Regions from separate parts of the Comamonas sp. MYb69 genome, predicted to be linked through region 3. Evidence: riboswitches for the same ligand, from Rfam matches in the RefSeq annotation. Region 3 holds a riboswitch; each other region holds the start of a gene.

Region 1 (6,867 bases), on a different contig from region 3:
CACACCCAGCTGGGTCAGGGTCTCGCCAATAAAGGACTGGGGGCCGGCCGCATAGGGGCCTCGGCTCACCTCAAAGTAGACCCGGGTATGGCGCGTGCGCTCGGGCAGTTCGCGCACCACCGCATCAATGCCCGATTCCAAGTCACGCCAGACCCGGTCAGCGCCCTGCGCCTGGGGCACGCCCAAGAGCTGGCCCAGGGTGCCCAGCACGCGGTGGATATCGGCCTTGGATTTCACATCGAGCGCCACCACCTTCAGGCCCAGCGCCTGCAAACGTTCCGCCGCCTTGGAGGCATCGGACAGCAGCACCACATCGGGCTTGAGCGCCACGACCGATTCCACGCTCGGGTCCAGCCCGCCGCCCACCACCGGCAGCTTCTTGACCGAGGCAGGCCAGTCCGAATAGCGGTCCACGCCCACCAGGCGTTCGCACAAACCGAGCGCGCAGGTGCTCTCGGTCAGCGATGGCAAGAGGCTCACGATGCGTAGCGGCGGTTGTGCCAGTTGGACCTTGCGGCCCCGGTCATCGACGATGGCCGCGGGCCTGACCAGGTCCTGGTCCTTCCAGACCGGCGCGTTGGCAAAGGGTTGCAGGCGCAGTTCATCCACACTGGCAGACGGTGCCGCTTGGGCCATCGGCAATGCGAGCATCAGCGCTACCCAGGCCAGCGTTTTCCGCAGAAAGGATGGGGGAGCCATCAACAAAGCCATCATTTCATCTGCAGCGGCAAGCCCGCCGCCATCAGTTGTACGCGGTTGCAGGCCGCTGCCGCTTGCTGGTTCAGCAGTCCCAGCGCATCGACAAAGGCGCGCACCTCACGGCCCATAGGAATAACGCCCAGGCCAATCTCATTGCTGACCAGAATGATGGGGCCAGTGGCGGACTGCAGGGCTGCGATAAAGGCATCGCACTGCGCCTGCCAGGTCTGCGCAGGCTCAAGCGGTGAGGGCTCCATCGGCATCAACCAGTTGGTGAGCCACAGGGTCAGGCAGTCGACCACCAGCAGGTGTTCGGGCCGGCTGCTCGCCAGCAGCTGCTGGGCCACGTCGCGCGGCGCCTCCACGGTGGCCAGTTGCGGCACGCGGGCGCGGCGGTCTCGCTGGTGGCGCGCAATGCGCTCGTGCATCTCGGCGTCATACGCGGTGCCGGTGGCGACCAGGCTGGCGCTGCGACCGGCACCGGCCTGCAGCCAGGCACGCGCCAGCAGCTCGGCCTGGCGCGATTTGCCCGATTTCTGCCCGCCCAGCAGCAGCAATTTCAGCGGCGCTCCATCAACGTGGAAAAGAGAGTCATCCATGCCGCGCATCTTAGGCGTTCAGTGCCTCGGTATGCCAGGCCTGCGGATCGACCACGGGCATGTCCACCCCCAGCAAAGCGGCCACCGCCTGCGGGCACGAGGGAAACCAGGCATGGAAATAGCTCGCATGGATGCTGCCCTGCTGGTAGACGGCTTCGCCCTTGCCGCTCTCGGCCGCCTGGCCCGGGCGGCTGCTGCGCGCTACTTCCAGGGCCTCGCTCTGCAGCTTGGAATAGTGAAAGGTATGGCCGCGCAGCATGCCCCAGGGCGTCAGCAGCTGCTGCATGCCCAGGCCCGCCAGGCGCTGCTGCATCACGGCCTGCGCTGGCAGCAAGCCCCACAGGCTGTGCCAGCGGCTGTCCAGATCGGTCAGGCCCTCGGCCAGCGCCACCATGCCTCCGCATTCGGCCCAGACGGGCTTGCGCTCTTCCAGGTGCGCCTGCAGATCCAGCTGCAGGCCGGCATTGGCCTTGAGCGCGGGCAGGTGCAGCTCCGGGTAGCCGCCCGGCAGCCACAGCGCATCGCAGGCGGGCAGGCGGTCGCCGGCAATCGGCGAGAAAAAGGCCAGCTCGGCGCCCATGGCCTGCAGGCATTCCAGATTGGCGGTGTAGATAAAGCTAAAGGCGGCATCGCGGGCGACGGCAATGCGGCGCCCGGCCAGCCAGGCGGCCACCGGGGCGGCGGCAGCAGGCGCGGTAAAGGCCACCGTCCAGCGCTGCTGCCATTCCTGCCAAGTCAGTTGGCCCAGCGGCGTTTGCGCCAGCACATCGGCGGCGGCATCCAGGCGCTCGGCAGCGTCGTGCAGCTCATGGGCAGCCACCAGGCCCAGATGGCGTTCGGGCAGCAGGTTGGCGCGCGGTTTCGCAGCATCGAGGCTCACCTGGTTCATCGCGCCCAGCCACAGGGCCGGGTCGCGCAGGCCGCTGCGCAGCATCTCACCATGGTGGGCGGTGGCCACGCGGTTGGCCAGCACGCCGGCCAGCTGCAGGCCCGGGTCATAGTGCTGCAGGCCATGGGCAATGGCGCCAAAGGTGGCGGCCATGGCCGATGCATCCACCACCACCACAGCGGAGATACCCAGCGACTTGGCCAGCTCGGCCGCGCTGTTGGCACCGTCGAACAGGCCCATCACGCCTTCGATCAGCAGCACATCGTTGCTTTGTGCGGCCTGGAACAGGCGTGCGCGCACATCGGCTTCGCCGTTCATCCAGCGGTCCAGCGCATGCACCGGCTGGCCGCTGGCCAGGCGCAGCCACTGCGGATCGAGAAAATCCGGGCCGCATTTGAACACCTGCACCCGCCGGCCCTGGCGGGCATGCAGGCGCGCCAAGGCTGCTGTCACCGTGGTCTTGCCCTGACCCGATGCGGGCGCCGCAATCAGCAGTGCCACGCAAGGCGCTATTGGGCGGTCCTGAACCGTCGTCTCTGTCATGGCTGGCTTATCCCCTCTGCGCTCAGCGCGGCATCCACTTCACACCCACATACACGCTGCGCCCTTCGGTGGCATAGGTGCGTGCGGTCTGGTAGCGCTTGTCCGCCAGGTTGTTGATCCGGGCGATCAGGTTCACATCCTTGACGATCTCGGTCTGCGCCGACAGGTTGAACAAGGTGTAGCCGCCCAGCACGTTGGTGTTGGCGGCATTGTCAAAGCGCTTGGCGCTGGTCTGCAGGTCGGCAGCCCAGGTCCAACCGGCGGCACGGGTCTCGGCGCCCAGGGTGGCATAGCGCTTGGCGCGGCGCGCCAGCAGCTTGTCGTTTTCGGTATCGCGCGGGTTCTGGAAGTCGACCGAGCCGTGCAGGTTGAAGGCGCCCAGCTTGGTCGTGGCCGCCAGGGTAATGCCTTCCAGGCGTGCCTTGCCCACATTGGCATAGCAGCCAAATTCGCTGTCGCAGCTGCCGGGCGACGAGAAGTTGATCAGGTTGGTGACCCGGTTGCGGTAGGCCGTGGCCGAGAAGCTATCGGCACCCTGCGCCCAGCGCAGGCCCAGCTCGGCATTGCGGCTTTTCTCGGGCTGCAAGGATGCGTCGCCGTATTCGCTAAAGCGCTGGTAGAGCGTGGGCGCGCGGAAGGCCGTGCCCACGGTCGCGGTGGCGCGCCAGTTGGTTGCAAAGGCGTAGCCATAGGCGGCGCTGCCGGTGGTCTTGCCGCCAAACTCGCTGTCGTCATCCCGGCGCAGGTTCAGCTGCACGGTGTGCGGGCCGGTGTTCAGGCCATAGCCCAGCGCCAGCGCATTCTGGTGGCGGTCGCGGTCAATGCCGCCATTGGTCAGTGCGTCGTCACGCCGCTCCAGCGCGGCCGTCAAGGTGTGGACGCCCAGGCGCCAGGTATTTTGGAACAGGTAGTTGTGCAGGCGCGTGTCCGTCTGGTAGGGCGAGGGCCGGGTCTCGTAATAGTCGCGCGACTGGCTGAACTGCAGCTTGGTGCTGTAGTGCTCGGTCCACTGCGCCTGCCAGTTCAGGCCCAGCGCATACATCTTGTTGAGGCTGCGGTCGTCCTCGGTCAGGCTGCTGTCATAGCCCGAGTTCACATCGCTGGCCAGCAAGGTGGCTTCGAGCCGGTGCTGGCGGTTGATCTGGTAGCCCAGGCGGCCGCTGACGGCATTGCTGCGGTAGTCGTCCTTGTCCGGGTTGGCAGTGGCCACGGTGCGGGCGTTGAAGCCATCGGTCTGCGAGCGGTTCAGGCCCAGCGCGTAATCCCAGCCCTCGGCACTGCCGGAGATGCCGGCCTCGGCCGTGAACGTGCCCCGGTTGCCAAAGCCCAGGCCCACATAGGGCTGGGGCACGCCCTCACCTTTCTTGGTGAAGATCTGCACCACGCCGCCCATTGCGTCCGAGCCGTAGACGGCAGCGGCCGGGCCACGCAGCACTTCGATGCGGTCGATCAGCGCCAGCGGAATCGACTGCCAGGAGGCGCCGCCGGTCGATTGCGAATCCATGCGCACGCCGTCGACATAGACGGCGGTAAAGCGTGAATCGGCGCCGCGCATGAACACGCTGGTCGTCGTGCCCGGCCCGCCGTTGCGAGAAATCTGGATGCCCGGCACGCGCGCGAGCACATCGGCCACGCTGCCCGGGCCCTGGCGCTCGATGGTCTGCGCATCGATGATGGACATATCGGCCACCAGGTCGGACAGCGGCTGCTCGATGCGGTTGGCGGTCACCACCATCTCTTGCAGGTTCTTACCCTCTGTTTCCTGGGCGGCTGGAGCCTGCTGCGCCTGAGCTTGCAGCGCCAACAGGGGCAACGCCGATGCGATGGCCAAGGCAAAAAAACGGGGGGTATGGAGGGTGCCCGAGCGGGGCGCAAGCGCGGGACGCGCGCAGCGGCGTGTCGAAAAAGCAGAGGAAAACATGCACTGAGTTGGTGATGAACCACCCCGCGCCAGCCTCCCCGCCGGCAATGGGGAACACGGAAGCCGCGGCAAGGCCTCAGCCGCGCGCCTCCACTATTGTTGGCCGGTATCCGGGCTGGCGATGACACAGCACACGCCTTCCCAAACACTTGTTCAAGGTATTCAGTGGCATAGTGGTGGCTGTGGATGGCGCAAAAGCCAACCATCGCTTACCGTTGCGGGGGCAGCGCAGGTTGCGTAAGGCTTGTAGGGCACAAGCAGCGCTCCTGCTTCCCGTTGAACTGCCCCCATGTGAACCACTGGGGCGAGCACCAACGGGTACAATTTTAGCGTTAAACCCATTGCGCACTTAAGAAGACTGTCTCTCTATGGCCACTACGCCTTCTATGGATCTGATGCTTGAGCGGGTGGAGGCACTGCTGAGCCGTCATGAGGCTTTGCAACGCGCCCACGCCCAATTGCAAGAGCAAGTCACCACCCTGACCCAGGAGCGCGACTCCCTCCAATCGCGCCTGACAGCGGCCCGCGCCCGCGTGGATGCACTGATCGAACGCCTGCCCAAGACCTTTGACCAGGACGAATGATGAAACAGCTGGAAGTACACATCATGCAGCAAAGCTATATGCTGGGCTGCCCCGAAGGCCAGGAAGCACGTCTGCTGGCCGCCGTCAAGCATGTCGATGAGGCCATGAGCGGTATCCGCGACGCGGGCAAGATCCGTGGCCGCGAGCGCATCGCCGTGCTGGCGGCCCTCAATGTCGCCTTTGATCTGCTGGATTTACAGGTGCAAAACAGCCAGCTCAGCCAGACCGCCGACGCGCTGCAGGCGCAAGCCGCGGCCCAGTCTGCCGCGATGGCCGAGGCCCAGGCCCAGCCCGCCACCGGTGACCAGGCCAGCCTGGACTGGGACGAGCCCCGCCTGCAGTCGGTGATGCAGCGGCTGGACGCGGCGCTGGCGCCCGCCCCTGCCAAGGCCGCCGAAACCCTGGACACCAGCGCCTGAGGCTGGGCGGCAAGCAGGCGCCAACACCAGATTGCGGCGCCATGCAATGCCTCCTGCCAAAATATCAGCTTGGCGCTTTCTCAATCTAGCTAGCCAGCTATCTTTTTTGACCAATCCAGGCACATTGACATGCAGTTTTGGTGGGTGCAGCAGGCGCGAGCGATTACAATGGAGGCGTTCGCAGCCCTGCTGGACTTTATAGTTCCTTGAACCAATGCTCTACGAGCACGGGCTTGGTACATCACCTATTGAGCGTGATCGTCTCGCGTCAGATGAACCCAACGATAGGTTGCCCTTGCCCACCTGAACCCCCGGTTCAGGATGACGGTCCAGTGGATCCGCTGCGAACACCTGATTTTTTCGGGCAGGCTGCCCAACCTGTCTTCTCCTCTCCGCGACAGCGGGGTTTCAGGCCACCTGTTTCAGGTGGCCTTTTTACTGCGCGCCATGACTGATCCTCTTGTTTTGCTGCCGCTGTCGTTTCTGGACCTGATCGGCGGATTTCTGGCGGGCCTGCTGGGCATTGGCGGCGGCATGGTGCTGGTGCCCTTCATCACCTACATCCTGGGCAGCCAGGGGGTGGCGCCCGAGCTGGCGATCAAGATGGCGATTGCCACCTCGATGGCGACCATCGTCTTCACCTCGATGTCCAGCGTGCGCGCCCACCACCAGCATGGCGCCGTGCGCTGGGACCTTGTCAAACGCCTGGCCCCCGGCATTGTGCTGGGCGGCCTGCTGGCCAGCCTGGGCATTTTTGCGGTGCTCAAGGGCAGTTACCTGGGTTTGTTTTTTGGCCTGTTCATTGGTTACTCGGCACTGCGCATGTTCCGCAAGCCCAACAGCAAGGCCATGCGCGCCATGCCGGGCACGGCCGGCCAGGTGGCCGCTGGCGGCGTGATCGGCTGCCTCTCGGGCCTGGTGGGCGCCGGTGGCGCCTTTATCAGCGTGCCTTTTATGACCTGGTGCAGCGTGCCGATGCACAACGCGGTCGCCACCAGCTCGGCGCTGGGTTTTCCAATTGCGGTCACCAATGTCATCGGCTTCATGGTGGCCGGCCTGCACCTGCAGGGGCTGCCGCCGCATTCGCTGGGCTATATCTGGCTGCCCGGCCTGGCCGCCATTGCCACCTGCAGCGTGCTGACGGCGCCGCTGGGCGCCCGTGCCGCGCACCGCCTGCCGGTGGGCCAGCTCAAGAAGATCTTTGGCGGCATCT
Region 2 (6,867 bases), on a different contig from region 3:
GGAGCCTTTTGAGATCAGCGCGCCGGAGGACTGCATCCTCAATGCCCACCGCCCGCGCCCGGTCTCGGTGCGCCATGTCATCGGCCATCTGATCCCCGATGTGGTGCTGGGCGCGTTGCAGCCCATTTGCCAGGGTGAGATTCCGGCCGAAGGGGCCAGCTCGCTGTGGAACCTCCAGATGCGCTTCAAGGGCATCACCCAGGCCACACGCAACCAGCAGCACGAAATCCTGATGTTCAACACCGGCGGCACCGGCGCGCGCCCCTCGAGCGATGGCCTCAGCGCCACCGCCTTCCCCAGCGGCGTGCAGGCCATGTCGGTCGAGGTGACCGAGAGCATCGGCCCCATCATCATCTGGCGCAAGGAGCTGCGCCCCAACTCGGGCGGCGCCGGCCGCTGGCGGGGTGGCCTGGGCCAGCGCATCGAGGTGGGCTCGGCCGAGGGCTTTGAGTTTGACCTGAACGCCATGTTCGACCGCGTGCATTTTGCAGCGCGCGGCCACAACGGCGGCCAAAGCGGCGCACTGGGCAAGGTGTCGCTGGACGACGGCACCGCCTTGCGCGGCAAGGGCAAGCAGCAGATCCCGGCTGGGCGCCGTTTGATTCTGGACTTGCCCGGCGGCGGCGGCAACGGCGATGCGGCCCAGCGCCCGCCAGCCTTGGTGCAGCGCGATGTGGACTACGGTTACATCAGCGCCGAGCAGGCAGAGGCGGACTACGCCCATGCCAAGCGGCTGACGCCGGCCTGATCGCATGACGATGGCCAGCGGCCCAGCCGCTGGCCCGTTCCCCACTTTTTCTCTCACTGCAGGACTTCAAGGTAGCTCGATGCGCACACACAATCCCATGGCAGATGGCTTTGCCGCCCCAAGTGCAAGCCTTTCGGACTGGTCGTCTCCTCAAGCGGCGGTGGCGCCGCGCGCGGTGCAGTCCAAGGAGCTCAACCGCGTGGTGCTGGCCTCGGTGGTGGGCAGCTTTGTCGAGTGGTTCGAGTTCTCGGTCTACGGCTACCTGGCAGCAGTGCTGGGCAAGGTGTTTTTTGCCACCAGCTCGCCGACGATGCAGATCACGGCATCCTGGGCGGCCTTTGCGATTGCCTTTTTTGCCCGCCCCATTGGCGGCATCTTCTTTGGCTCGCTGGGCGACAAGTACGGCAGAAAGCGGGTGCTGACCATCACCATCATCATGATGGCGATCTCCACCTTTTTGATCGGCGTGCTGCCCGGCTATGCGAGCATCGGCATTGCCGCGCCGCTGCTGCTGATCGTGCTGCGCCTGATGCAGGGGCTGTCGGCCGGGGGCGAGGCCAGTGGCGCGGCCATCTTTGTGGCCGAGTACTGCCGCGACCGCAACCGTACCTTGCTCACCAGCTGGGTGGAGGTAGGCTGCATGGCGGGCTTTTTCTTCGGCGCCTCGGTCTCGGCCATCCTGACGGTGTTTTTCAGCGCCGACCAGATTCTGGACTGGGCCTGGCGCATTCCGTTTCTGATTGCGCTGCCGCTGGGCGCTATTGGCCTCTATATCCGCAAGTACCTGGAAGAGACCCCCACCTTCATGGCCATGAAGCAGCAGCATGACGCACTGGCCCAGGCGAGCTGGAAGGTGCTGTTCGCGACGCACAAGAAGGAGCTGTTCCAGTCGGCCGGCATCATCATCGTGACCAATGTCACCTTGTTCACCGTCGTCACCTATATTCCGACCTACTTTGTCAGCGCCCTGCATGTCGATGTGGCCACCGGCCTCAAGCTCTCGCTGGGCCCGCAGCTCTTTTTGGTGGTGATGATCCCCATCATGGGCCTGCTGGCCGACAAATTCAGCCGCAAGACGATGATGATCGCTGCGAGCCTGGCGATTGCGGTACTGGCCGTGCCTTGCTTTCACCTGCTGCTCGAAGGCAGCACCGCCGCCAAGATCTCGTCCTTGATGATGCTGAACTTCTGTCTGGCCATGCTGCTGGGCAGCATCTACTCGATCATTCCTTCGATGTTCCACACCAGCGTGCGCTTCAAGGGCATGGCGCTGAGCTACAACGTGGCCGTGGCGATGTTTGCCGGCACCGCGCCGATGATCAACTCCTGGCTGATTGCCCAGACCGGCAACCCGGTCGTGCCCGCCTACTACCTGATCGGCGCGGCAATCATCGGCCTCGTGGCGCTGGTCAGCAGCCGGGACCGCACCGGTCTGCCGATGCATGGTGATCCGGTGCAGTAAGGCCATGCGCTGCTGAGCGCTGCGCCAGCCCGAACGCATCCCTTCTGGATGCGTTTTTTTTATGCATCAGCGGGGCAGGGCGCAGCGGGCAAGAACGCTGGCGTGCCGGCCCGCTGGCCGCCGGGCTGCGACCTATAATCATCGGCAGCCCGGGCGTTCCTCCCTCCTGCCCGGCGCCCCTCCATGAAATACAAGCTACCGCCCCTGCAGCCACTGCGCGTGTTCGAGTCCGTCTACCGCCATGGCTCCATCCGCAAGGCGGCCGATGAGCTGTGCCTGACGCCGCAGGCCGCCAGCCAGCAACTCAAGCAACTGGAGAGTGCGCTGGATGTGCAGCTGTTCGAGCGCGGCGCGCGGGGCCTGGCGGCCAGCGCCGAGGCGCAGACCTTGTACCACTATGTGGAGCAGGGGCTTGATGCGCTGAGCCAGGGGCTGGAAGCAGTGCGTTCCCACCACAAGGATGCGCAGTTCCATATCCAGGTCAGCCCGTATTTTGCAACCCAGTACCTGATCCGCTCGCTGCCCTCGTTCACCAAGGATTACCCGGAGCTCGACCTGCGCATCTCCATCGGTGTGGAGCTGCCTTCGTTCGATAGCAGTGATCTGGACGCAGCCATTGTCTGGGGCTACGGCGGTGTGGACCATCTCGATGAAACGCCGCTGCTCGAAGACCTCAAGGTCATCGTCGCCACGCCCCAGCTGCTGGCCCAGCACCCGGTGGAGAGCGCGCAGGATTTGCCGCACCACCGGCTGATATCGCCGCTGACGCACAACAGCCTGTGGCAGGACATTTATGCGATGCTGGGCCTGGATCCTGGCGGCAAGCATGTCAGCCCCATGCTGCTGCACACGCACGATGCGATGCTGCAAGCGGTGCTCAGCGGGCAGGGCGTGGGCCTGCTGTCCTATGTCGATGCGCTCAGCTATATCCACAGCGGCAAGCTGCTGGCTCCCTTTGGGGCCGAGCTGCTGCGCCAGCTGCCGATGGACAGAACGCCCAAGTTCCACCTCTACACCCGCCGGGGTGGGGGAGAGCGCCCGATCCAGGCGAGCTTTCGGCAGTGGCTGCTGGGCCAGCTGCGCAGCACTGACTTTATCGGCTATGCGACGCGGCTGCCGCAGGGCTGATACAGCCACTGGGGCATGCGCTGTATCGCCCAGCTGACACCGGCCTGGACGAAAAGGCGCTGCCCGGGCCTGCGGCTGGTACACTGGCTGCGCTTTGAAAAAAGCCTATCTACAGGTGCTTGTATTGCACAAGTGAAACGGGAACAAGGTCGGGAGTGCGCTCCCCCAAGCCTTGGCTGCCCCCGCAACGGTAGACAGGAAACGTAGCCGATGCGGCCCGCTCCCACGCGGGCCCAGTCACTGGGGTTGAAAGAGTGTCCACGCCTGCCAGGCAACAAGACGCCCGCACCCTGGGAAGACCGGCTACCGGGTCAGCGCCTGCGCTGCACCGCCTGTAAGCCCGGAGACCGGCCTGTTCCTAGTCGCAGTGCGCGCTGTGCCTCTGGCCAGCACGTGCTCTCTCAACTGTCTGCGGGGTGTGGACGGCGGTTCTTCGCGCGACCCCGTCTTGGGGGGTGACCGCGTGCAGTGCAGCCCCCGCATCAGGCAGTTAGCGCCTTTTGTTCAAATGACTGCAGTTCCTTTTCCGAAAAACCGGCTCCTGGCTGCCCAGCGGCTCTCTTCCTCCCTGCGCCTCGTTGGCAGCTCCTGTGTTCTGTGCCTGCCCGCCTTGGGCATCGCAGTGGCCCATGCCCAAGATGCCTCACTGCCCGAAGTGGTGGTGACCGACAAGAGCAGCGAGCCCAATGCGCTCCAGCTGCCTTCCACCTCGGCCAGCAAGCTGGCCGTACCGCTGCAGGACCTGCCGGCCAGCGTCAGCTCGGTCTCGGCCGTGCAGATCCAGGAGCGCGCCGACTATGAGGTGGTCGATGCCGTGGGCCGCAGCGTGGGCCTGAGCGCCAATGGCACCCCTGGCAATGGCGGGCTGTCGTTCTCCAGCCGGGGCTTTACCGGTGTCAACTCGGTGGGTGTGGCCGAAGACGGGCTGAGCCTGGGGGTTGCAGCCGGCACCGTGGCCTATCCCAATTCCAGCTGGGGCTATGAGCGCTTTGATGTGCTGCGCGGCCCCGCATCGCTGATGTACGGCAGCGGCACCATGGGCGCCACGGTGAACGCGGTGCGCAAGGAACCCAGCCGCACTACCTCGTCCGAAGTCTTGCTGGGCGCCGGCTCCCACGGCACCGCCCGTGCAGGCCTGGGCAGCACCGGCGCGCTGAGCGACAGCCTGAGCTACCGCCTGGATGTCTACGGTGATCGCAGCGATGGCGAACGCCAACTGGGCAACAGCGACAGCAAGAAGATCATGAGCGCCATCCGCTGGCAGGCGAGCAGCGATCTGCGCCTGGACCTGACGGCCGATGTCAGCGACCAGCGGCCCGAGCGCTACTTTGGCACCCCGGTGGTCGATGGCAAGCCGGTGGCGGCGCTGCGCGACCGCAATTTCAACTTTCTTGACAGCGACATCCACTACAAGGACCAGCGCTACAAATTGAAGGCCGAGTGGAACGTCAGCGAGGCGCTGGTGCTGCGCAACGAGACCTACCACATGAAGGCCGACCGCCACTGGAAGAACATCGAAGGCTATGACTACGATGCCAGCACGCGCATGGTTCACCGCTACGACTACCTGGAGATCGGCCACGACCTGGAACAAAGCGGCAACCGCCTGGGCACCGTGTTCAAGCCCGGCCAGCATGAGATTGCGATGGGCTGGGATGTATCGCAGGCCAAGTTCACCGCCCTCAACAGCTCGCCCTATACCGGTGAATCCGATGTGCCGCTGACTGGCGGCACCAGTGGCTACTGGGACAGCCCGGACCCTTACAAGCCGCGCATGACCTCGCGCATCCGCCAAAACGCCTTCTACCTGGAAGACGCCTGGAAGCTGGGCGAGCAGTGGCTGCTGATGGCCGGCCTGCGCCGTGACCTGTATGACTTTGACCGCATGGACCTGCTGAGCCAGGCCCGCTTTGACAAGACCTTGGGCGGCACCTCCTGGCGCCTGGGCCTCACGCACAAGCTGGACCAGAACACCAGCATCTATGCCCAGGTCAGCACCGGCCATGACCCAGTCAACAGCCTGCTGTCGCTGACCCAGTCGCAAACCGGCTTTACATTGAGCAAAGGCCGCCAGGTGGAAGTGGGCATCAAGCAGCAGCTGCCCAATGGCCAGGGCGAATGGACCCTGGCGGTCTTCGATATCCAGAAGAAGGACATCATCACGCGTGATCCGGACCGGCCAGCGCTGTCGATCCAGGGCGGCAAGCAGTCGTCCAAGGGGATCGAGCTGGCAGGCAGCTGGCGGGCCACCAAGGCCTGGCGCTTCGAGGGTAACCTGGCCTATGTGGATGCCCAGTTCGACGAGCTGCTCGAAGGCGCCACGGCCATTGACCGCGCTGGCAACCAGCCCGCCAATGTACCGCGCTACACGGCCAATGCCTGGGCCCATTACCAGACGGGCGATTGGCGCGCCTCGCTGGGCCTGCGCCATGTGGCCAGCCGCTACACCAGCAATGCCAATACCGCGCAGCTGCCCGCCTACACGGTGGCCGATGCGGTACTGGGCTGGAACCTGAACCGCAGCACCACCTTGAACCTGGTTGGCCGTAACCTGACCAACAAGCGCTATGCTGCATCGTCCTACGGCTCGCAATGGCTGATGGGTAACGGCCGCAGCTTTGAGCTGATGGCCCATCTGCGTTTCTGAGCAAGGCCCAGGCATGACACCACGCGCGTTTAGGTACTTTCAGCATGCGTTGGCGGCGGCGGCCGCCGTCGCGCTGCTGGGTTGTGACCAGCCCGCTGGGCAGGGCGCCACCGGCGGCACAGCACCGGCCACGGTGGCTGCTGCGCCTGCGGCCGATCCAGGCCTGCGGGCCACCCCTCTCGTGATCGATGTCTGCGGCCAGCCCCAGCGCTATGACCGGGTGCCCCAGCGCGCCATCACGCACGATGTGAACATCACCGAGATGTTCCTGTTTCTGGGCCTGGGGCCCAGGCTGGTCGGCTACTCGGGCATACCGTCGCGCAAGGAAATCAGCCCCGAGCTGATGACCCAGCTGGCCAAGGTGCCCAAGCTGTCGTCGCAGGACATGAACCTGGAAAACATGCTGGAGGCCCGCGCCGACTTCGTCTTTGGCGGCTGGAGCTATGGCTTTCGGCCGGGCGGGGTCACGCCCGAGCTGCTGGCCCAGCATGGCGTGGCCAGCTATGTGCTGTCCGAGTCCTGCATCCATGTGCAAAAGCGCGAGCGTGTGGCGCTGGGCGACACCTTGGCGGACCTGCGCAATGTGGCGCGCATCTTTGACATTGAGCCCCAGGCGCAGCCGCAGATCGCCAAGCTGCAGGCCTCAATCGACCAGCTGGCTGCGCAGATGCAAGGCAACACCCAGCACCCGCGCGTCTTTGTGTTTGACAGTGGCGAGAAGATTCCCACCACGGTGGGCGGCTTTGGCATGCCCCAGGCCATGATCGATGCGGCCGGCGGCAGCAATATCTTTGCCGACATCGCCAGCAACTGGCCCAAGGGCAACTGGGAGGATGTGATCACCCGCGACCCCGAGTGGATCATCATCATCGACTACGGCCG
Region 3 (6,867 bases):
CACCAGGAAACCGTCTGCGCGTTGCGCTGACCGGCCTGACCATGGCTGAAGCGTTCCGTGACGAAGGCAAGGACGTGCTGTTCTTCGTGGACAACATCTACCGCTACACGCTGGCCGGTACCGAAGTGTCCGCACTGCTGGGCCGTATGCCTTCGGCTGTGGGCTACCAGCCTACGCTGGCCGAAGAAATGGGCCGTCTGCAAGAGCGTATCACCTCGACCAAGGTGGGTTCGATCACCTCGATCCAGGCCGTGTACGTGCCAGCGGACGATTACACCGATCCATCGCCAGCAACGACCTTCGCCCACTTGGACTCCACCGTGGCGCTGTCGCGTGACATCGCTTCGCTGGGTATCTACCCTGCGGTGGACCCACTGGCTTCGACCAGCCGCCAGCTGGACCCCCAAGTGGTGGGTGAAGAGCACTACTCGGTAGCCCGCCAAGTGCAGGGTACCCTGCAGCGCTACACCGAACTGCGCGACATCATTGCGATTCTGGGTATGGACGAACTGGCTCCCGAAGACAAGCTCGTCGTGGCCCGCGCTCGCAAGATCCAGCGTTTCCTGTCGCAGCCTTTCCACGTTGCTGAAGTGTTCACGGGCGCTCCAGGCAAGTACGTGCCGCTGTCGGAAACCATCCGCGGCTTCAAGATGATCGTCAACGGCGAGTGCGACCACCTGCCCGAGCAAGCCTTCTACATGGTTGGCACGATCGACGAAGCCATCGAGAAGGCGAAGAAGATCTAAGCTTTGCAGAACGGGCTGCCGCACGCAGCCCGGCTCGCAAACTAGTTTCTTTTTCACTCTGAGGATCAAAGATGAACACCTTCCACGTTGATGTGGTCAGTGCTGAAGAATCCATCTTCTCCGGCGAAGCCCGCTTTGTGGCTTTGCCTGGTGAAATGGGCGAACTCGGTATCTACGCCCGCCACACGCCGTTGATCACCCGCATCAAGCCGGGTTCGGTGCGCATTGAGAAGGCCGACGGCGGCGAAGAGTTCATCTTCGTGGCTGGTGGCATTCTCGAAGTGCAACCCGACTGCGTGACCGTGCTGTCCGACACCGCTGTGCGCGGCAAGGACCTGGACGAGCAAAAAGCGGTTGAAGCCAAGCAAAAGGCTGAAGAAGCCCTCAAGAACGCCAAGGGCGAGCTTGACCTGGCCAAGGCCCAATCCGAGCTGTCCGTCATGGCCGCCCAGATTGCCGCCCTGCAAAAATACCGCAAGAAGCGCTGATCCGCTGTTTGCGCAACTGCCACAGGAAAACCACCGCATGCGGTGGTTTTTTTACGCCCGTAGCGGATGGGTCGGAGTGGAGCCGGTCTGCAGCACCTGCTGCATATGAATGGTTTGCCACAGCGGGTCGGCATCCTGGTGCAGGCTGACAAAGCCCTGGCGCTGCCAGAAGGTTTGCGCGTCCGGCAAAAAAGGATGCGTGTGCAGGTAGAGCCGCTGCACACCCTGCTGCAGTGCCCGCTGCCGCAGCTGCGCGAACAGTGCGCCAGCCAGGCCTTGGCGGCGCCAGGCCGGATCCACATACAGGCGCACCACCTCGGCGGTGCCTGCGCTGGGCACGGCCAGGTGGGCAAAGCGCTCGTCATAGGGGCGGTAGGCAATGCTGCCGATGATGCGGTCGCCCTGCCAGGCCGCCAGCATGCAGCCGCCGGGCGATGCATAGACCGAGGCAAAGTCGCGCAGATCGGCCTGCGGCGTGCTGGTATCGACCCGATCGCCAAACATGGCCTGGCGCGCCGCCTGCAAAAAGGCCGCCACCGGCGCGAGATGCTGAACGCGGCGGATGCCGTATGCGCTGGGTGTAGTGGGTGGGTGGTTCATGGCCATCAAACGGCCTGCAGCTTAGCATGCAGGCCCTGTAAATCGGCTACAGTACAGCCACTTTGGTTTCGCAAGAACATGCGCACGGCAGGGTGCCGGGGCATGAGGGAATCCAGGGAGCGCGAGCCGGCAGCCAGCGCCCCAAACGGAACTGCCCCCGCAACTGTAGGCCGCGAGCAGGCCATCCATGCGCCACTGAACTGCGGTTCGGGAAGGCGATGGTCTGCGCAGACCGGCCAGTCAGGAGACCTGCCAAGGTCATGCATTCACAAGCCACTGGCAAGCCCCCGGTTTGCACAGAGAAACAGGCATGCCACCGGTTGTGCGCGCTGCAAGGCGAACGACGCAAACGCCGGTGCGGCAAACCCATTCATGGCGGATGTGCGTGTGTTTTGATCATGACCGGCGGGGTGTCCGGGCGGTGAGCAGCGTCTCGTCTGCGCAAGGCTGTCCTGGCTCCACCGGGCAGCAGCCCGCACCGGATCGGCTCGCACGGCCCGCATGCCCAGCCTCTACCTGGAGAGACGATTCCGATGCCTGTTCGCCGTTTTGCTCTGCCTGCCCTGTTGGCTGCCTGTGTATTCATGCCGCTGTCCGCCTGGGCCGCCCCTTATCCGATGCAGCTGCACAACTGCGGCTACGAGGTCTCTCTCAAGCAGGCGCCCGCGTCGGTCGTCACCATCGGCCAGGCCGGCACCGAGATGCTGTATGCGCTGGGTCTGGGCGACAAGCTGGTGGGCACCTCGCTGTGGTTCAACGCCGTGCTGCCCCAGTTCAAGGCCATCAATGACAAGGTGCCACGCCTGGCGGACAACGACCCGAGCTTTGAGTCGGTGATCGGCAAACGCCCGGCGCTGGTGGTGTCGCAGTTCGAGTGGATGGTCGGCAAGGACGGCGTCGTGGGCACGCGCGAGCAGTTCCATGACCTGGGCATTGCCACCTATGCGATGCCCTCCGACTGCGAAGGCAAGAACAACCTCAAGGGCGCCGATGGCACCCGCACCGCGGCCTACGATGTGCAGGCGCTCTACAAGAGCATCACCCAACTGGCGCAGCTGTTTGATGTGCAGCCCCAGGGTGAGCGCCTGGTCAAGGACCTGCGCGAGCGCCAGGCCAAGGCGGTCGCCAAGGTCCAGGCCGCGCAGCAGCCCCATCTGACGGCTGCGCTGTGGTTCTCCAGCGCCGATCTGGCCATCGACCCCTACATGGCGGGCAAGAACGGGGTTGCCGGCTACATGCTGCAGACCTTGGGCCTGCGCAATATCGTCGACTCGTCCGAAGAGTGGCCCACCGTGGGTTGGGAAACCATTGCCAAGGCCAATCCATCGATCCTGGTGATCGCCCGCATGGACCGCCGCCGCTTCCCTGCGGACGACTACCAAAAGAAGCTGGAGTTCTTGAAGAAGGACCCGGTCACCCAGCACATGGATGCGGTCAAGAACAACCGCATCGTCATTGTCGATGCCGATGCGCTGCAAGGCTCGATCCGCCTGGTCGATGGCATGGAGCAGATCAGCGATGCGGTACGCAAGCTCGGCCCGGCGGCCGCGCGTTGATCAGCCGCTGATGCAAGGCCTTGCATGATGGTGGCAACGGCATCAGCGCGCCCATCGGCGCTGCGCAGGCCGCTGCATGGGGCCGCCTGGTGCCTGGGCGCGGCACTGGCGCTGCTGCTGAGCGTGGCGCTGGGCATCGCCGTTGGCGAGACGGCGCTGTCGCCCAGCCTGGTGCTGCAGGTGCTGGCCAACAAGCTGGCCGGTGCCAGCTATGCCATCGATCCCATCAGCCAGGGCATTGTCTGGAACTACCGCTTGCCCCGGGCGCTGGTGGCGGCCAGCTGCGGCGCGGGCCTGGCGGTCTCGGGCGTCATTTTGCAATCGCTGCTGCGCAATGCGCTGGCCGAGCCCTATTTGCTCGGCATCTCGGCCGGGGCCTCCACCGGCGCAGTGCTGGTGACCGTCGTCGGCATCGGTGCGGGCGCCATATCGATGACCGTGGGCGCCTTTTTTGGCGCGCTCTGCGCGTTTGCGCTGGTCGCCATGCTGGCCCACGCCGCCGGCAGTGGTGGGCTGCGCAACAGCGGCCAGATTGTGCTGGCCGGCATTGCCGGCTCGCAGCTGTTCAATGCGCTGACCTCGCTGATCATCACCAAGTCGGGTAGTGCCGAGCAGGCCCGGGGCATCATGTTCTGGCTGCTGGGTAGCCTGAGCGGCGTGCGCTGGCCCGATACCGTGCTGACGGCCTGCATCGCGATCACCGGCCTGCTGCTGTGCCTGCTGCATACGCGCGCGCTCGATGCCTTCAGCTTTGGCAGCGAATCGGCGGCCGCGCTGGGCGTGCCGGTGCGCCGCGTGCAACTGGTGCTGCTGCTGGCCGCTGCGCTGATGACGGCCGTCATGGTTTCCATCGTCGGCGCGATCGGCTTTGTCGGCCTGGTCATTCCGCATGCGGCGCGCATGCTGGTCGGCGTCAGCCACGGCCGCCTGGTGCCTGCCAGCGCGATGATGGGCGCGGTGTTTCTGATCGCCGCCGATGTGCTCTCGCGCACCCTGATCCGGGGCCAGGTGCTGCCGATTGGCGTGATCACCGCCCTGGTCGGCGCGCCGGTGTTTGCCTGCATTCTGCTCAAAAGCCAGCGGAGGCGCGGATGACGGCGGAACCGGTAACCGCTGCGGATCAGCCGGTGTTGCAGGCCTGCGCGCTGGGCCTGCGCCTGCAAGGCCGGCCGGTTGTCGAGCAGGTCAGCTTGCCGGTGCAGCGCCAGGAGATGCTGGGCTTGATTGGCCCCAATGGCTCGGGCAAATCCAGCCTGCTGCGCTTGCTCGCCGGTGTGATCCGGCCCAACGAGGGCCAGGTGCTGCTGCAGGGCCAGCCGCTGCACAAGATGGGGCGCCGCGCCATTGCGCGCGAGCTGGCCCTGGTGGCGCAGATGGCCGAGACGCAGGATGCCATCAGCGTTGAAGACGCGGTGGCGCTGGGGCGCACGCCCTGGCTCTCGGCGCTGCAGCCTTTTGCCGCGCAGGACTGGGAGGCCGTGCAGCAGGCCCTGGATGCCGTGGGCATGGCGGACCGCCGCCACAGCGCCTGGCACAGCCTCTCGGGTGGCGAGCGCCAGCGTGTGCACATCGCACGCGCGCTGGCGCAGCAGCCCGGTGTGCTGCTGCTCGATGAGCCCTGCAACCACCTCGATATCCACCAGCAGCTGTCGCTGATGGCCTTGATCCGCAGCCTGCCCGTCACCAAGGTCGTGGCCCTGCATGACCTGAACCAGGCGCTGGCCTGCGACCGGCTGGCCGTCATGCAGCAAGGCCGGCTCGTCGCACTGGGCCGGCCCGAGCAGGTGCTTGATGCCGCGCTGCTGGCGCAAGTTTTTCGCGTCGAGGCCAGCGCGCTGGTCGACCCCTGGGACGGCAGCCGCGTGCTGCGTTTTCGTCCGCTTTCTTCTTCCTGACTGTGAGCCGATATGCCCACCCTGAACCACCGAACCTGGCTACCTGTTGTGTTGAGCGCCTTGCTGTGCAGCCAGGCGGGTGCCGAGACTTTTGAAGTCAAGATGCGCAACCGCAGTGCCACCGGTCCGATGACCTATGAACCCGAGTTTTTGCAGATCAAGCCGGGCGACAAGATCAAGTTCCTGGCCAGCAGCAGCGGGCACGACGCGGTCAGCATCCCGGGCATGGCGCCCGCCGGTGCCAAGCCCTTCAAGGGCAAGATCAACGAGGAGATCGAGGTCAGCTTTGATGCCCCGGGCCTCTATGGCGTGCAGTGCCTGCCCCATTACGCAATGGGCATGGTGATGCTGGTGCAGGTGGGTGATGCGCCGCTGCCCGGCCTGCAGGTACCTGCCGAGGTGCCCGAGCGCGCGCAGCAGCGCTTCAAGGACATCGTCAGCCGCGCCTCGGCGCCGCGCTGAACCGCTATCGCAATTTGGTTAACACAAGACAATGACTTATTTCAAATGGATGGCGCGCAACAGCGGCCTGGCGGCGCTGGCCCTGGCGGCAGGCCATGCGCAGGCGGGCGCGCAGGACGAGGCCAAGGGCTTCATCGAAGGCGCGAGCCTGGGCATGGTCAACCGCATGGTCTATGAGCAGCTGGACTACCGGCGTGGCGACAGCACCCGCGTGGTGTCGGGCGGCGCGCGCTCGGACAAGGCCGCTGAAGCCGGCTATGGGCTGATGCTGAACTTCAGCTCGGGCTACACGCAAGGGGTGGTCGGCCTGGGGCTCGATGCGCATGCCTATGGCGGCATCAACCTGGGCTCGGAGGCCGACAAGGTGCGCAGCAACCCGCGCTATATCGCCAAGGACGGCACGGACCTGCAGGACAGCTTTGGCCGCGCAGGGGCGGCGCTCAAGCTGCGCTGGTCGTCGACCGAGCTGAAAGTGGGCGAGATGCGCAGCAAGAACCCGATCTTTCACTCCTCCGACACCCGCCTGCTGCCCGAGACCAACCGGGGCTGGCAGATCAGCAGCAACGATATTGCGCAACTGACGCTGCAGGCCGGCCGCTTTACCCGCTGGGCCGACCGCAATGCGCGCAAGAACGGCCAGCCCCTGCTGGCCAATTACTCAGGCGTGCAAGGCGATGCCTTCAGCTTTGCCGGTGGCAGCTGGGCCACGCCCTGGAGCGGGCTGAGCCTGTCAAGCTACGTCGGCCAATACGAGGATGTCTGGAACACCTGGTACCTGGGCGGCGTCTACAAAAAGGCGCTGGCCGAGAAGCAAAGCCTCTCGCTGAGCCTGAACCTGTACCGCAACAAGGACACCGGCGCGGCCAAGGCCGGCCGGGTGGACAACCTGACCTGGAGCCTGATGGCGACCTATGCGGCCGGCATGCACCAGCTGGGCCTGGGTTACCAGAAGGTCGATGGCGATACGCCATTCGACTATGTCAACCGGGGCTCCATCTGGCTGGACAACGCGATGCAGCTGTCGGACTTCAATGCGCCGCATGAGGCGTCCTGGCAGCTCAAGTACGAGGCCGATCTGGGCCAGTGGCTGACGCCGGGCCTGCGCGCGGGCGTCGCCTAT

Evidence for each region. A riboswitch is a leader RNA that binds a small molecule or an ion and turns the genes downstream of it on or off. The one in region 3 is predicted to bind cobalamin.
Region 1: linked by a shared signal. The riboswitch ahead of WH303_RS19785 (TonB-dependent receptor domain-containing protein) and the one ahead of WH303_RS23275 (ABC transporter substrate-binding protein) in region 3 are both predicted to bind cobalamin.
Region 2: linked by a shared signal. The riboswitch ahead of WH303_RS09370 (TonB-dependent receptor) and the one ahead of WH303_RS23275 (ABC transporter substrate-binding protein) in region 3 are both predicted to bind cobalamin.

Annotation. Positions count from the first base shown of each region.
Region 1 is NZ_JBBGZG010000016.1:33,428-40,294, reverse strand. Features, by position in the region: gene WH303_RS19800 (ABC transporter substrate-binding protein) at 1-699, opposite strand, end outside; gene WH303_RS19795 (bifunctional adenosylcobinamide kinase/adenosylcobinamide-phosphate guanylyltransferase) at 711-1,298, opposite strand; gene WH303_RS19790 (cobyrinate a,c-diamide synthase) at 1,309-2,730, opposite strand; gene WH303_RS19785 (TonB-dependent receptor domain-containing protein) at 2,753-4,651, opposite strand; cobalamin riboswitch at 4,736-4,980, opposite strand; gene WH303_RS19780 (hypothetical protein) at 5,020-5,235, shown strand; gene WH303_RS19775 (cell division protein ZapA) at 5,235-5,654, shown strand; gene WH303_RS19770 (sulfite exporter TauE/SafE family protein) at 6,102-6,867, shown strand, end outside.
Region 2 is NZ_JBBGZG010000005.1:243,005-249,871, reverse strand. Features, by position in the region: gene WH303_RS09385 (hydantoinase B/oxoprolinase family protein) at 1-748, shown strand, start outside; gene WH303_RS09380 (MFS transporter) at 828-2,210, shown strand; gene WH303_RS09375 (LysR substrate-binding domain-containing protein) at 2,394-3,338, shown strand; cobalamin riboswitch at 3,435-3,708, shown strand; gene WH303_RS09370 (TonB-dependent receptor) at 3,961-5,985, shown strand; gene WH303_RS09365 (ABC transporter substrate-binding protein) at 5,999-6,867, shown strand, end outside.
Region 3 is NZ_JBBGZG010000023.1:21,089-27,955, forward strand. Features, by position in the region: gene atpD (F0F1 ATP synthase subunit beta) at 1-746, shown strand, start outside; gene WH303_RS23265 (F0F1 ATP synthase subunit epsilon) at 818-1,234, shown strand; gene WH303_RS23270 (GNAT family N-acetyltransferase) at 1,286-1,834, opposite strand; cobalamin riboswitch at 1,881-2,105, shown strand; gene WH303_RS23275 (ABC transporter substrate-binding protein) at 2,419-3,390, shown strand; gene WH303_RS23280 (FecCD family ABC transporter permease) at 3,415-4,485, shown strand; gene WH303_RS23285 (ABC transporter ATP-binding protein) at 4,482-5,285, shown strand; gene WH303_RS23290 (pseudoazurin) at 5,298-5,747, shown strand; gene WH303_RS23295 (OprD family outer membrane porin) at 5,779-6,867, shown strand, end outside.